DNA from 3 places in the Mesorhizobium sp. L103C105A0 genome. Region 1 is predicted to be linked to each of the others. Evidence: riboswitches for the same ligand, from Rfam matches in the RefSeq annotation. Region 1 holds a riboswitch; each other region holds the start of a gene.

What was found. A riboswitch is a leader RNA that binds a small molecule or an ion and turns the genes downstream of it on or off. The one in region 1 is predicted to bind thiamine pyrophosphate.
Region 2: another riboswitch for thiamine pyrophosphate. It lies ahead of thiB (thiamine ABC transporter substrate binding subunit); the one in region 1 lies ahead of thiC (phosphomethylpyrimidine synthase ThiC).
Region 3: another riboswitch for thiamine pyrophosphate. It lies ahead of X727_RS144075 (YkoF family thiamine/hydroxymethylpyrimidine-binding protein); the one in region 1 lies ahead of thiC (phosphomethylpyrimidine synthase ThiC).

The regions. Positions count from the first base shown of each region.
Region 1 covers NZ_AYXF01000019.1:9,919-14,680, forward strand. The annotation lists partial or broken gene X727_RS01000000165185 (IS256 family transposase) at 1-861, opposite strand, end outside; partial or broken gene X727_RS01000000165190 (acetyl-CoA carboxylase biotin carboxylase subunit family protein) at 1,236-2,535, shown strand; TPP riboswitch at 2,759-2,875, shown strand; gene thiC (phosphomethylpyrimidine synthase ThiC) at 2,979-4,762, shown strand, end outside.
Region 2 covers NZ_AYXF01000022.1:1,960-6,721, forward strand. The annotation lists gene X727_RS136300 (ABC-F family ATP-binding cassette domain-containing protein) at 1-1,092, opposite strand, end outside; gene X727_RS136295 (thiamine diphosphokinase) at 1,094-1,753, opposite strand; TPP riboswitch at 1,916-2,030, shown strand; gene thiB (thiamine ABC transporter substrate binding subunit) at 2,074-3,081, shown strand; gene thiP (thiamine/thiamine pyrophosphate ABC transporter permease) at 3,302-4,762, shown strand, end outside.
Region 3 covers NZ_AYXF01000008.1:12,164-16,925, reverse strand. The annotation lists gene X727_RS0134345 (hypothetical protein) at 1-181, opposite strand, end outside; gene X727_RS144050 (hypothetical protein) at 342-644, shown strand; gene X727_RS144055 (DUF1236 domain-containing protein) at 987-1,316, shown strand; gene X727_RS144060 (hypothetical protein) at 1,415-1,630, shown strand; gene X727_RS144065 (DUF2934 domain-containing protein) at 1,723-1,962, shown strand; gene X727_RS144070 (hypothetical protein) at 2,119-2,370, opposite strand; TPP riboswitch at 2,713-2,825, shown strand; gene X727_RS144075 (YkoF family thiamine/hydroxymethylpyrimidine-binding protein) at 2,816-3,424, shown strand; gene X727_RS144080 (ABC transporter permease) at 3,680-4,522, shown strand; gene X727_RS144085 (ABC transporter ATP-binding protein) at 4,519-4,762, shown strand, end outside.

The sequences.
Region 1 (4,762 bases):
TGGCCTCGGCGAGATCGCGCCGGTCGTACAGCCAGCGCAGTTCCTGCAGACAATCGTCGCCGTGCTTCCTGGGCAGGTGATCGAGCGCGTTCCTGAGGAAGTGGACGTAGCAGCGCTGCCATGCTGCTTCCGGGATCACCTCGCCGATCGCCGCGACCAGGCCGGCATGGTCGTCGGACACGGCCAGTTCGACGCCCTTGAGACCGCGTCGTTTCAAGCCGACGAGGAAGTCCTTCCAGGCCGAGCGGCTCTCGCGATTGGCCATCTCCACGGCCAGGATCTGCCGGCGCCCGTCCCAGTCGATGCCGACCGCGATCAGCACCGCCTGGCTCATCACGATGCCGGCTTCGCGCACTTTCTCGTAGCGGGCATCGAGAATGAGGTAGGGGAATGGCTCCTGAAGCGGTCGTTCGGCAAACGCCTTCAGGCTCTCGTCCAAGCGCTTGTTGATGGCCGAGATCGACGAAGCCGAGAACGCATGACCGCACAGCTCTTCCGTGATCGCCTTGACCTTGCGGGTCGACACGCCCTGCACATACATCTCCGCAAGCGTCGCAACCAAGGCCCGCTCCGAACGCTGGTAGCGCTCGAACAGCTCGGTGGAGAAGTGACCCGCCCGGTCCTGTGGAACCCGCAGCTCGAGCTTGCCGACCCGCGTCACAAGGGTACGGCCGTAGTAACCCGAGCGATACCCAAGGCGCTCGGGCGTCCGTTCGCCCTTCGAAGCACCCAGCGCCTCCCCCATCTCGGCCTCGAGAACCTCCTGCATTACTGCACGATCACTTCGTGCAGCCCCTCCGGGTTCGAAAGCAGAATGTCTTTGACGGCAGCGCTGGTCGATTTACCTTCTGTCTTGGTCATGGTGGCGTTCCTTCGCGGGAATCGGTGACGTTGAACATCACCAGCCTGCCATGACCGCCCTCTCTCAGCGAATTTGCAGAACTCTCAGCACACTACCAGTTTGATGTGGCGTGCCCTACCCGAGGGGTAGGTCACGCCCAGGCCCACGGGATCACACACCAACCCCAGCTAACCTGGTTTGAACGGAGCAAGCCTCCGACGCCGCCCTAATCAAAAACGCTGCAACAGATCCTTCAAATCAATTTGCAAGATTTTTACAACCGATCAGTCGTTGACAATGGTACGGCACCGCGAGTCTGAGGTCCGGCACGGCTACAAAAGTGACGCCGGTACCCTCGGACCGCCGCCAGCACGCAACATCGGGATTAACAGCAATGGTAAGAAGAAGAGCGCTCATATTGGTCGAAGGCCATAGGGGTACTGGTCAGCTATACGTCCAAGCGGCTCAGTGTCTTGGTCTTCATCCAATTACTCTGACGGCTGATCCACCTCGGTACGACTATCTTTCGGCGGAAAACGTTGAGGCAATCCGTGTCGACACTGGCAATCTCGAAGCGTTGGTCCGCGAAAGTTCGCGGCTGCGTGCTACCCACGACATTGCTGGCATTACTGGCTTTGCCGGGGACCATGAATCGATCTATGCGACAGTTGGCAAGCTTTGCCGGCATTTCGATCTACCGGGACCGAACCCTGAATCGATTGAACGAAGCTGCGACAAATTCAAGCAACGCCAACTCCTCGCGCAGGCCGGCGTTCCAATACCGGCTTATCGGTTGGCAACAAATGCGGCGGAGGTAGAAAGCTCGGCTGCAGAGATCGGCCCGCCCGTGATTCTTAAGCCGGCAGTAGGCAGCGGCAGCATGGGTGTCCGATTGTGCCGCAGCCTCGAAGACGTAGCCGAACATACGACCTATTGGGCGGAAAGCACATATGGCGGTCTACACCGAAAATACTCGTCGAAGAATTCGCACAGGGCCCGTTCTATAGCATTAATGTTATGGGGAATGAGGTCGTTGCGATTTGCGCCAATGACTTTGGTCCCCTCCCCCATTTCGTCATACGTGAGGTGACGTATCCGGCCCTGCTAACCGATCAGGAGCGTGAGCGCATCGCCGATGTTTCGCTGAGCTGTTTGCGGGCTCTCGGCCTTGGCTGGGGGCCAACTAACATTGAACTCCGGTGCACGAAACGCGGCCCAGTTGTCATTGAAGTCAATCCGCGTCTTAGTGGCGCGCCCGACCCTCAACTGGTCCAGTTAGCTTACGGTGTCGACCTCGTCACCGAGCACATCAAGCTTGTCATCGGCGAGGAATGGGATCTGCGCAAAAAGCATTCGCATACTGCGGCCGCGCGATTCCTGCTTCCTGATCAAGATGGCACCCTGGACTGGATTGGTGGCGAAACTCAGGCAGCTGCTATATCAGGTGTGGCCGAGGTCAAATTGAATGTTGAACCCAAGACACCGATCGTCAGGAAGGGGGATTTCCGAGACTGGATTGGACATGCCATTGCCACTTCGCCCAGCCGTGCTGAAACCGAGGGCGCCCTTCAGCGAGCGGCGACTTGATCGATTGGTCGATCACCCCTTTTCCGGCGACAATAGGAGGTGATCGAGAGCACGATGTTTGTGGGGCGTTCGGGCGGCCCACCAGTTCTGTTCCGATCAGGCATTGACGGCTTAAGATCCTTGAAACGCAGCAGTTCCGTCTACGTCAATGTCACATCAAGTTTGACGAGGCAAATGCAGCTTTGGCCACACCTGCCTTGTCTCCCGCAGAACTTCTCCGCGACCCATGGCGAGGCCGTCGGCCCAATTTGGGACCAATTTGATTGCCGCCCACCGCCGCCGCAGGATGAACATGCGCTTGACAAGACAACCCCGGCCCGTTCAACTTGAGGCATTCACCAGGGGAGTCCCGGCAAGGGGCTGAGATACTGCTGGCTTTCGCGGCGCAGTGACCCGTTGAACCTGATCCAGTTCATACTGGCGTAGGGACGGTGCAAGCGCTTTGCGGGAGTTTACGCCCGAGGTCCTGTTTCGGCAGGTCGACAGAAGCGTCTTTTCATCCTTCCGGCACAGAACTGGGTCTCCAATGCATGAGCAAAGGAGCCTCACGATGAATGCCCTTACCCCCGCCGTGTCGACGGGACCGCTGCCTGCTTCGCGTAAGATCCACAAGCCCGGTGCCATCCACCCGCAGATCAGGGTGCCGATGCGCGAAATCTCTGTCCATCCGACAGCCGGCGAGCCGCCCGTCACCGTCTACGATCCGTCGGGCCCCTATACCGATCCGGCTGTCGAAACCAGCATCGAAAAAGGCCTGGCCCGGCTTCGCCACGAATGGATCTTGGCGCGCGGCGATGTCGAGGGCTGCGACGGCCGCCATGTCCGGCCGGAGGACAACGGATTCGCCACCGGCGAGCGCCTGACACCGGAATTTCCGATACGCAATCGGCCGCTCGAGGCCAAGCAGGGCAAGGCGGTGACCCAACTTGCCTATGCGCGGGCCGGCATCATCACGCCAGAAATGGAGTTCGTCGCCATCCGCGAGAACCTTGGTCGCGAGATCCTACGCGGCAAGCTTGAGCGCGACGGCGAGGCTTTCGGCGCGACGCTGCCCGATTTCGTCACGCCCGAATTCGTGCGTGACGAGGTGGCGCGCGGACGGGCGATCATCCCCGCCAACATCAACCATCCCGAGAGCGAGCCAATGATCATCGGCCGCAATTTCCTGGTCAAGATCAACGCCAACATCGGCAACTCCGCCGTCACATCATCGATGGCCGAAGAGGTCGAAAAAATGGTCTGGGCGATCCGCTGGGGCGCCGATACGGTGATGGACCTGTCGACCGGCCGCAACATCCACAACATCCGCGAATGGATCGTCCGCAACGCGCCGGTACCGATCGGCACGGTGCCGCTCTACCAGGCGCTCGAGAAGGTTGGCGGCATTGCCGAGGACCTGACCTGGGAGGTCTACCGCGACACGCTGATCGAGCAGGCCGAGCAAGGCGTCGACTATTTCACCATCCACGCCGGCGTGCGGCTGCATTACATCCCGCTGACCGTTGACCGGGTCACGGGTATCGTCTCGCGCGGCGGCTCGATCATGGCAAAATGGTGCCTGCACCATCACCGGGAAAGCTTCCTCTACGAGCACTTCGCCGAGATCTGCGACATCGCCAGAGCCCACGACGTCTCCTTCTCGCTCGGCGACGGTCTTCGTCCAGGCTCGATCGCCGATGCGAACGACGCGGTGCAATTTGCCGAGTTGGAAACGCTCGGCGAACTGACGCAGATCGCCTGGGCGAAGGATTGCCAGGTAATGATCGAAGGCCCCGGCCACGTGCCGATGCACAAGATCAAGGAGAACATGGAAAAGCAGCTCGCCGTCTGCGGTGAGGCGCCGTTCTACACGCTTGGCCCGCTGACGACCGACATCGCGCCGGGCTATGACCACATCACCTCCGGCATCGGTGCTGCCATGATAGGCTGGTTCGGCACCGCAATGCTTTGCTACGTCACGCCGAAAGAGCATCTCGGCCTTCCCGACCGCAACGACGTCAAGATTGGCGTGATCACCTACAAGATCGCCGCCCATGCAGCCGATCTGGCGAAGGGCCATCCGGCAGCGAAAGTCAGGGATGATGCGCTTTCGCGCGCGCGCTTCGAGTTCCGCTGGGAGGACCAGTTCAATCTGTCGCTCGACCCGGAAACCGCGCGGTCCTTCCACGACCAGACTTTGCCCAAGGAAGCGCACAAGGTGGCGCATTTCTGCTCGATGTGCGGACCGAAATTCTGCTCGATGCGCATCTCTCACGATATCCGTGCCGAGGCGCAGAAAGAGGGCATGGCGGCGATGGCGGCGAAATACCGCGAGGGCGGTGATCTCTACCTGCC
Region 2 (4,762 bases), on a different contig from region 1:
CGCCAGGGTCTCGGCCGGATCGACCGCCTCGCGCTTCTGGTCGAGCGTGGCGATTTCCAGATTGGTGCCGAGCCGCACCGAGCCGGCATCGGGCTTCATCTCGCCGGTGAGCATCTTCAACAGCGTCGTCTTGCCGGCGCCGTTCGGCCCGACAAGGCCGACGCGATCGCCGCGCTGGATGCGGGTCGAGAAGCCCTTGACCACGGTCAGGTCGCCAAAACTCTTCTCGATGTTCTTGGCCTCGATCACCAGCTTGCCGGATTCGGCGGCGTCGCTGGCCACCATGGTCGCCGAGCCCTCGGCGCCGCGATGGCCGCGAAAACGCTGGCGCATGGTCTGCAGTTCGCCCAGGCGGCGCATGTTGCGTTTGCGGCGAGCCGTCACGCCATAGCGCAGCCAATGCTCCTCGCGCACGATCTGGCGGCCGAGCTTGTGCTGTTCGCGCTCTTCCTCTTCCAGCACAAGGTCGCGCCATTCCTCGAAATGGCCAAAGCCCTTGTCGAGGCGGCGGGTCTGGCCACGGTCGAGCCAGACAGTGGCGCGCGAGACGCGTTCGAGGAAGCGACGGTCGTGCGAGATGACGATCAGCGCCGAAGACGTCCGGACAAGCTCTTCTTCCAGCCATTCGATGACCGACAAATCGAGATGGTTCGTCGGCTCATCAAGCAGCAGAATATCGGGTTCGGGCGCCATGACGCGGGCAAGTGCTGCGCGGCGCGCCTCGCCGCCGGAGAGATCGTTGGGGTTCTCCGTGCCGGCGAGGCCGAGATGCTCCATCAGATATGTGGCGCGGTAGGGATCGTCGGCAGGCCCAAGCCCGGCCTCGACATAGGCGCGCACATTGGCAAAGCCGTCCATGTCGGGCATTTGCGGGAGATAGCGCACCGTTGCCGAAGGCTGGCGGAAGACCTCGCCGTCTTGCGGCTCGATCAGACCAGCAGCAATCTTCAGGAGCGTCGACTTGCCGGAGCCGTTGCGGCCGACGAGCGCGATCTTGTCACCGGCGGACGCCGTCAGTTCGGCGCCATCGAGCAGCGGCGTGCCGCCAAAGGTCAGTCTTATGCCGTCGAGGTTGAGAAGGGGCGGGGCCATGTCAGCTTTCAGGCAAGGGGTAGGGGTGGGCGAGCAGCAGCGCGCGGCCATGGCCGAGCGCGATTTCGAGGCCGCCCCCGGTCGTGTTGGACTTGACCTCGTTCGAGATGGTCAGCGACGAGCCGAACACGACCTCGACATGGTCGAGCGGCCACTTCGCGCCGGACACGGTGAGGCCCGAAAGATCGGAAAAGCCGAGCACCGAAAACAGCGTTCCGTCGGCATAGTCGAAGCCGGCCTTGCCAGGCAGCAGAGGGGCGCCTTCCTGCGCTCCGCTGGTCAACAGCAATTTTGTGCCGGCCTCGGCCAGCCGCAGGCTGAGCGCCAGATGGAGGAAGGCGTGGTCGGCGCGCTTGCCGCCGAAAGCGCCGGCCAGCACCAGGCTGGTGGCGCCGCGTTCCAATGCCGCCGCGATCGCCAGTTCGCCATCGGTCTTGTCCTTTTCGGGAGGAAACACCTCCCGCGGCACGGCGGCGAGATCGGCAGGCAGGTCCGCCGGCACGGAATCGAAATCGCCGACCCACAACTCCGGCATCACGCCGAGCAGGCGGGCATGATCGATGCCGGCGTCGGCGGCGATGACGCGCGTGCCCGCGACCTGGCGGTCGAGCCGCGGCGTGCGGACGAGATCGCCGCCAAGCAGGATGGTGAATGTGCTCATATCCGCTGGCCCTTACCAGCCCCGCCGACGAAACGGAAGGCCGAGCGGCACCGTCACTCTTTGTTGGAGCATGATCTTTTTCCGGAAACGGATTCCACTTTCCGGGATCACGCTCGGGCAAACTTCCACTTGCGTGGCACCTTGGCCGGGCCTATGTGTCGAAACGCTCTAACGGGGTGCCGGACGCGATCTTCGCGGACCGGCTGAGAGGCAGTCTCGCCAACCCGCTGAACCTGATCCGGTTTGTACCGGCGGAGGGATTAGACGCTTCGGACAGCCCGACGCCTCAATTCCTTTCAACACGAATGAAGGAGGCGCCGATGCGCATTTTTTTGTCCCGTCTTGTCCCAGCGCTTGGGCTTGCTGTTTCGCTACTGGCAAGCCCTGCGTGCGCGCAGGAAAAACTCACGATCTATACCTATGAGAGTTTCACTGCCGACTGGGGTCCAGGCCCCCAGGTGAAGAAGGAATTCGAGGCCGAGTGTGGCTGCAGCGTCGACTTCGTGTCGGTGGCCGACGGCGTCGCGCTGCTCAATCGCGTCAAGCTCGAAGGTGCGTCGACCAAAGCCGATATCGTGCTTGGCCTCGACACCAACCTCACCGCGGAAGCCAAGGCTTCCGGCCTGTTTGTCCCACATGGCGCGGTGGCTGAAAACAACGTGCCGGGCGGCTGGAGCGACGACACTTTCGTGCCCTACGATTATGGCTATTTCGCCGTCGTCTACGACACCGAGAAGCTGAAGAACCCACCGAAGAGCCTGAAGGAATTGGTCGAGGGCGATGCCGCCGACAAGATCGTCATCCAGGATCCGAGGACGTCGACGCCGGGCCTTGGCCTGCTGCTGTGGGTTAAGTCGGTCTATGGCGACAAGGCGCCGGAAGCCTGGGCGAAACTCAAGGGCAAAGTGCTGACGGTGACGCCGGGCTGGAGCGAGGCCTACGGCCTGTTCACCAAGGGCGAGGCGCCGATGGTGCTTTCCTATACGACGTCGCCGGCCTACCACATGGTGGCGGAGAACACCGGGCGCTACCAGGCGGCCTCGTTCGAGGAAGGCGAGTATCTGCAGATCGAGGTCGCCGGCATCACCACCACGGGCGCGAAGAATCCGCTGGCGGCGAAGTTCCTGGCCTTCATGACCGGGCCGAAATTCCAGGATGTCATTCCGGAGACCAACTGGATGTTCCCGGCCGGGAAAACCGACAAGCCGCTCAATCCGGCTTTTGATAGGCTGGTCAAGCCGGCGAAGACCTTGCTGTTCAGCCCGGAAGAGGTCGCGGCAAATCGCAAGGCCTGGGTGGATGAATGGCTGGCGGTGATGAGCAAGTAGATTTGGCTGTATAGTCAAAAGATGAGTGCTCTACGGCGCCCCCCTCTGTCCTGCCGGACATCTCCCCCACGAGGGGGGAGATTGGCCTTTACGTTGACTTTCGCCAATCTCCGAAGCTGCAGGAATGAGCGGAGCGCTAAAACCGCCAATCTCCCCCCTCGTGGGGGAGATGTCCGGCAGGACAGAGGGGGGCGCGAAGGAACGCGACGCCCGGTAAAGAGTGCAACGCTCTGACCCCCGCATCACGGCCGGCATTGTCGCGCTTGCGGCAATCGCGCTGCTGATCGGTGGCGCCTTCGCCGGCCTTATCCGCGAAGGCGCGCACGACCTTTCCGGCGCCGCGTCCGCCTTTGACCTCTATCTCCTGCGCGTTGTCCGCTTCACGCTCTGGCAGGCTGCGCTCTCGACTCTGCTTTCCGCCGTACCGGCGCTCTTCGTCGCCCGGGCGCTGTCGCGGCATCCGCGCTTCTTCGGACGCGGCTTCATCCTGCAGCTATTCACTGTTCCCCTTGCCTTGCCGGCAATTGTCGGAGCGCTGGGAATACTGGCGCTCTATGGCCGCGCCGGTTATTTCGCCGCGATCGGTGGCCAGAGCTGGCCCGACATCTATGGGCTGTCGGGCATCCTCGTCGCCCACGTCTTCTTCAACCTGCCGCTGGCCACCCGGCTGTTCCTCGAAGCGCTGGGAACGGTGCCGGCCGATCAATGGCGGCTGGCGAGCCAGCTCGGCATGGGGGCGAGGCCAGCCTTCCGGCTGATCGAGTGGCCGGTGCTGCGCGCCGCGCTGCCGGGCGTCGCCGGGCTTGTCTTCATGCTTTGCATCACCTCCTTCACCATCGTCCTGATCCTCGGCGGCGGGCCGGCGGCGACGACGCTGGAAGTCGCCATCTATCAGGCGCTGCGTTTCGACTTCGATCCGGCGCGAGCGGTGACGCTGACGGTGCTACAGATCGCGCTGACTTTCGCCGTCATGCTGGCGCTGACGCGGCTCGGCGCCAATGTGACCGGCGACGCCAATTTGCCTGTCGCGCCGCGCCGCTATCACTTGGCCGGCAAAGCAGAAACAGCGTTCAACGCCGTCCTGATCGTGCTCGCCTTGCTGTTCGTCGCCGGACCAATGGCGGCCACCGTCGCGTCCGGCCTCGGCGCCGATCTCGGCCGGCTGGCGGGCGAGAGTGCCGTGCGTCAGGCGACCCTGACCAGCGCCGGTCTCGCCCTCTCGGCGGCGCTACTTTCGGTGGCGCTGTCGCTATCGCTGATCATGGCTCGGCGGGCACTGTCGCTGCGCCGCCGGTCCAGTGCCCGTTCATTGCTCGAACATGCCACCGACACCGGCGCCGGCTTCGTCCTCGTCGTGCCGCCCATTGTCATCGGCGCCGGCTGGTTTCTCCTGCTGCGCACGGTCAGCGATGTCTTTGCCATCGCGCCGGTCATGGTCGTCATCGTCAATGCGGTGATGGCGATGCCCTTTGCCATCCGCGCGATGCGCCCGGCCTATGATGCGGCGAGCGAGCGCCACGAAAAGCTGTGCGCGCAGCTCGGCATTGCGGGCTGGAACCGGCTGCTTCTGGTCGACTGGCCATCGCTCCGGCGGCCGCTGGCCACCGGCTTTGCCTTCGCCATGGCACTGTCGCTCGGCGATCTCGGCGTCATCGCGCTGTTCGGCAGCGATTCGGTACAG
Region 3 (4,762 bases), on a different contig from region 1:
TGTCCGGCAGGCTTTCCTCATCTGCTCCGTCGGGCAGGACCGTTGCGCCACGCAGCGCATCCCAATCCTGCCGGCGCGGCGTCGGCGCTTCCACCTCGTCATTGGCGATCCTGTCGCGGGCATCGTTTTTGCTCGGTGGCGCCTCGACCCCGTCATTGGGTTTTCTGTTTCGTTCTTCCATGATTGCCTCCTCCGGGCGGCTTTGCGTCGAGAAGGTGGAACTCACTTCCGGCTGTCAGGTTCCGGCAACCACTCCATCTCCGTGGAACCAATTGCCGCCAGTCTGCTTTGCCAAGGACTAGTCTGCTTTGCCAAGGAGATGAATCCAGAGGAGCTGGACCATGAAGACTTTCCCCCTCATCCCATGCGTGCTGCTCCTGGCGCTGGCCGACCCGGCGGCTGCGCAGGACAATGGCGACCAGCACGGCCCTGCCGCGCCTTGCCAGGCGCAGCCTCAGGACGATGGTCAGAAGCCGCCGGTCGCCAATGGCGGCGGCGAATCGACCAGCACGCTCGGTCCCTGCGGCGGCGTGCTGCAGCCGCCGCCCAGTGGTGACCAGGGTATGACGCAGCCGCCGCCGGATCAGGGCAAGACGCCGGTGATCAAGCCTGGCGAGGTGCCTGCGCAGCCGCCGAAGCAATGACCTTTTGCTTGAAACTTCACGGCGTGGCACGAAGGCGGTCGGTTCCGGTCTTGGCCGGGCGACGCGGTCACCGGATCAATGCCGGCGCCGGCCGCAATCGCCACCGGAATTGGAGCCGTGCATCATCCATGTCGAAGGTCTCCTGAGGGATTGTGCTTCAATGCGAATCTTGCGGGTGCGGGTTCTGCTGGCATGACCGGGAAGCCGATCAATTTAGTCTCCGCTTGCGGAACAAGACCGTACCGGCTGCGTTTGCCTCCAGGAGCCCGCCACCTCGATCTGCGCTGTTTTCGCCTCATGCGGGAACACGGCGGAGCTCGCCAACAACGACAGGAGACGAAGATGAAAACCATCCTTATTCCCGCCGTCGCCGGGCTCGCCATGATCGCTGGTATCGGCATTGCCGCCGCCGACGAGGTGATCGTCACGCAGCCGGCACAGCAGCAGGTGATCATCACCCCGGAACAGCGCACGGTCGTGCACCAGTACGTAAAGAAACATCCGCTTGCCTCGGTCAATCTGCTCGGCGTCGAATTGAATGTCGGCACTGCCTTGCCTGACACTGTCGAGCTGCAGGAGGTTCCCGACGTTCAGTACAGATACGCCGTCGTCGACAACCATACCGTGTTGGTCGACCCCAGCACGCGCAGGATTGTCGAGGTGGTCGAGTAACGCTCGACAACCTAACCATTCATCGGTGATACGGCCCTGTCGTTCTTCCCAAAAGGGCGGCAGGGCCGAATGACGAACATGATGAAAGGAGAATTGCCATGTTGCCGCATGTCGAGACCCCGAACTCCGCCAATGTTGCGGCGTGTTGCGACAAGTTGCTGGCCGAGCGCAACACGGCGCTGTTATCGATGAAGGAAGCGATCGCGCTCCTGCGGGAGCGCACCGGCACCGATCGTTCGGATGCCGACCTCGCGGGGCTGATCGTCAAGAAAGCGGCGCTGCTCGGCGTTGCGGTGATTTCCGACCCGCGCTGAGATGTCTCGTCACTCAAGACGCCGGCCGAATTTTCGGCTAATGTTTTCGTGGAATCTGGACCAACCGACCGGACCCAACCACGGAGGCTTAAGTGACGGACGACAAACAGGACCGCATTCGCCAGCGCGCGCACGAGATCTGGGAAAAGGCCGGCCGGCCTGAAGGCGCGCATCAGGAACACTGGGAGCAGGCCACGGCTGAAGTCGATGGCGCGGTCGCCAAGCCCAAAAAGGCGGCGAAGAAAGCTGACGCCAAGCCCGCCAAGGCAGCCGCCAAGCCAAAGGCCGCGAAGCCTGCCGCCGCAAAGTCCGGCAAAGCCAAATCGAAATAAGGCCAGAAATAAGGCCAGTCGAAATAAAGCAAGGCCGGAATTCGCTGGCCGGGCCATCCTTGGCGCCCGCCGTTCAGGCGCGCCCGAGCCTCTCAACCTGACGAATTGCGCCTGCGACGGGCAGCGCAATTCCTTGTGTTTGGCGACAGCCGCCCCTCATGCCTCCCAGGCATAACTCGACAGCGCAAAGCGAATCCCGGCAGCTGTCATGGCCAGTTCGCATTCGGTGATCTGGCGCAGGTGGCGCAGATAGCGCGTTACAGTCTGTGGCAGCCAGCCGGCGCAGGCCTCGACATAGGCGCGGCTGTGAACAAGGGTGCCGGTCGACAGCCTCTCGTCCTTCTCGGCAACGACTTTCAAATATTGGCGGATGAAGCGGATGTCGTCGGCGATGTCCTGGCTGGCCATTCGCCAGGCCCCGGCGAGGCGTTGGCACTGATCGAATGACAAGGGCAACAAAGGCGGCGGCAATAAAGGCGGCGGCAACGACGGGGGTGACAGCAAAGGACGAGAGAGATCGGCGAAAGCAACATGGTTCGCTGTGCTCAAGGACATTCCTCTCTGCGAAAAGAGAGATCGTACTTTATGTACGAACGAGCGTCAAGCCAATTTCGTACGGTTGGGACGATAACGCAACGAACTGACGAGTCGTCTGTTAACGCCCGGGCGCCCGGCACGTCTGGCCCAAAACACTTTCCCGCAGTGCCTCAACAAACGGCTTCCCCAATGCCGCGAACGGTGCTTTAACCCGCCCATCCACAGGGGTGCTCCGTATCGTCGGGGCTGAGATGAGGGCGGCAAGCCTTCGGACCCTAAAGCTGATCTGGATAATACCAGCGGAGCGAGGCGGGCGATGTTTTCAGGCGCACAGATTTCCCTTTATCCCATGACCGACGATTTCGTCGGCGTCATCCTCGGCGCGCTCGGCGCGCTCGATCCCTGGCGCGACCGGCTGCGGATCGAAACCGATGACATCTCGACCCTTATGGTCGGGCCGCCCGAGGTGCTGTTTCCCGCCATGCGCGACCTGTTCGTCGCGGCGGCCAAAAGCGGCAAGCACTGTGTGCTTTCGGCGGCGGTCTCGCGCGGCTGTCCGGGCGAGCCCGACGATCCGATCTGCCGCTCCGACGAGACCGGCGGCCCCGCCATTCCGCTGGACGAGCGCAAGATCGCCGCGATCCGCGCTGTCCAGGCCACGCCGTCGACCGGCCAGCCGGTGGCGGCGCAGTTCTCGCTCTACGTTATGGGCACGGGCGACCATATGGACGAGATCTACGGCTGCATCGATTTCCTGAAACAGTCCGGCGTCTTTGAGCGCTCAAAGAACTTCTGCACCAAATTGCGTGGCGATGCCGGTGCGGTGTTTGCCACGCTCAACGAGGCCTTCTGCCGCTTCGGCCCCGGCGCCGGCCACGTCACCCTCGACATCACGATCTCGGCGAACAGCCCGAGCGCCGTCTGAGCCGCGGCTCAAGCGTCGTTCCTTGAGGATATTGCCGTGGCTGGTTTATCTGACCCATTGCGTGGAGGAGATGCCTCTGACCCCTCAGCACAAAGAGGAGGGGAGCCATTGGCGATTGGCGAAGACCGCGATGCCCACGAATCTCCCCCCTCGAGCAGGAGATGGCCGGCAGGCCAGAGGGGGTCCCAGCGCGTGGAGCGCCGACGTCCTTTTCGCATCGGCAAGGCGTGGGCGCTCTATGCGAGACGACCCCCTCTGTCGCCTTCGGCGACATCTCCCCCTCGAGGGGGGAGATTAGCCGCAGCCATCGCCAAGACCATCCCCGCCGCCTGCGCCTCCGCCCTGCTCCTCGCGGCGTGGGAGCTCTACGCCCGCTATGGTGGCGCTGCGCCCACCATGCTGCCGGCGCCGTCGCGCGTGCTGCAGCAGGCCTGGGAGCATCGCGCTGCCCTTGCCGACAACACGCTGCCCACCATCCGCGCCACATCAGCCGGCTTCGCCTGCTCGTTGGTCGCTGCCTTCGTGCTTTCGGCGCTGGTCGATTTCTTGGCCCCGCTGCGCCGCGCGCTGTTTCCGCTGCTGATCGTCAGCCAGACCTTGCCGCTGGTCGCGATTGCGCCGCTCATCGTGCTGTGGTTCGGCTTCGGGCTGATGCCAAAAATCTTGCTTGTGGCGCTCGTTACCTTCTTCCCGATGATGGTGGCGCTGGTCGAGGGTTTTGCCGCGACCAGCAAGGCGATTTCGCAGATGCTCGCCACCATGGGGGCAGGGCGCTGGCGCATCTTCTGGCTGGCGCGCCTGCCTTCGGCGCTGCCCTATTTCTTCGCCGGGCTGCGCATCTCCATCACCTACGCCGTCGTCGGCGCGATCTTCGCCGAATATGCGGGGGCGGCGAAGGGGCTGGGCATCTACATGCTCAATGCCAAGAACAACTTTCGGCCCGATCTGGTGCTCGCCGCGGTCGCCGTCAGCGCCGCGCTCACGCTTGTCTTGTTCGCCATTGCGGTGCTCGTCCAGCGCTTCGCCATGCCTTGGGAGAATGCAGGGAGCGAAAGCCGCGACGGCAAGGTTGAAGCTGCAGAAGAGAACCGTCAATGACGCGGCTCGAACTCCGGGACATCAGGAAGAACTTCGGCGCGCTTGAGGTGCTCGCCGGCATTTCGCTTCATGTCGCGGCCGGCGAGTTCGTCTCCATCCTCGGCCCTTCCGGCGCCGGCAAGTCGACGCTGTTCCAGTTGCTGACCGGCGCGCTGAAAGGCGAGGGCGACATGCGCTTCGACGGCGCACCATTGCAGGGCAGCCCCTTCGCCTTCATGCCGCAGCGCGACGCGCTGATGC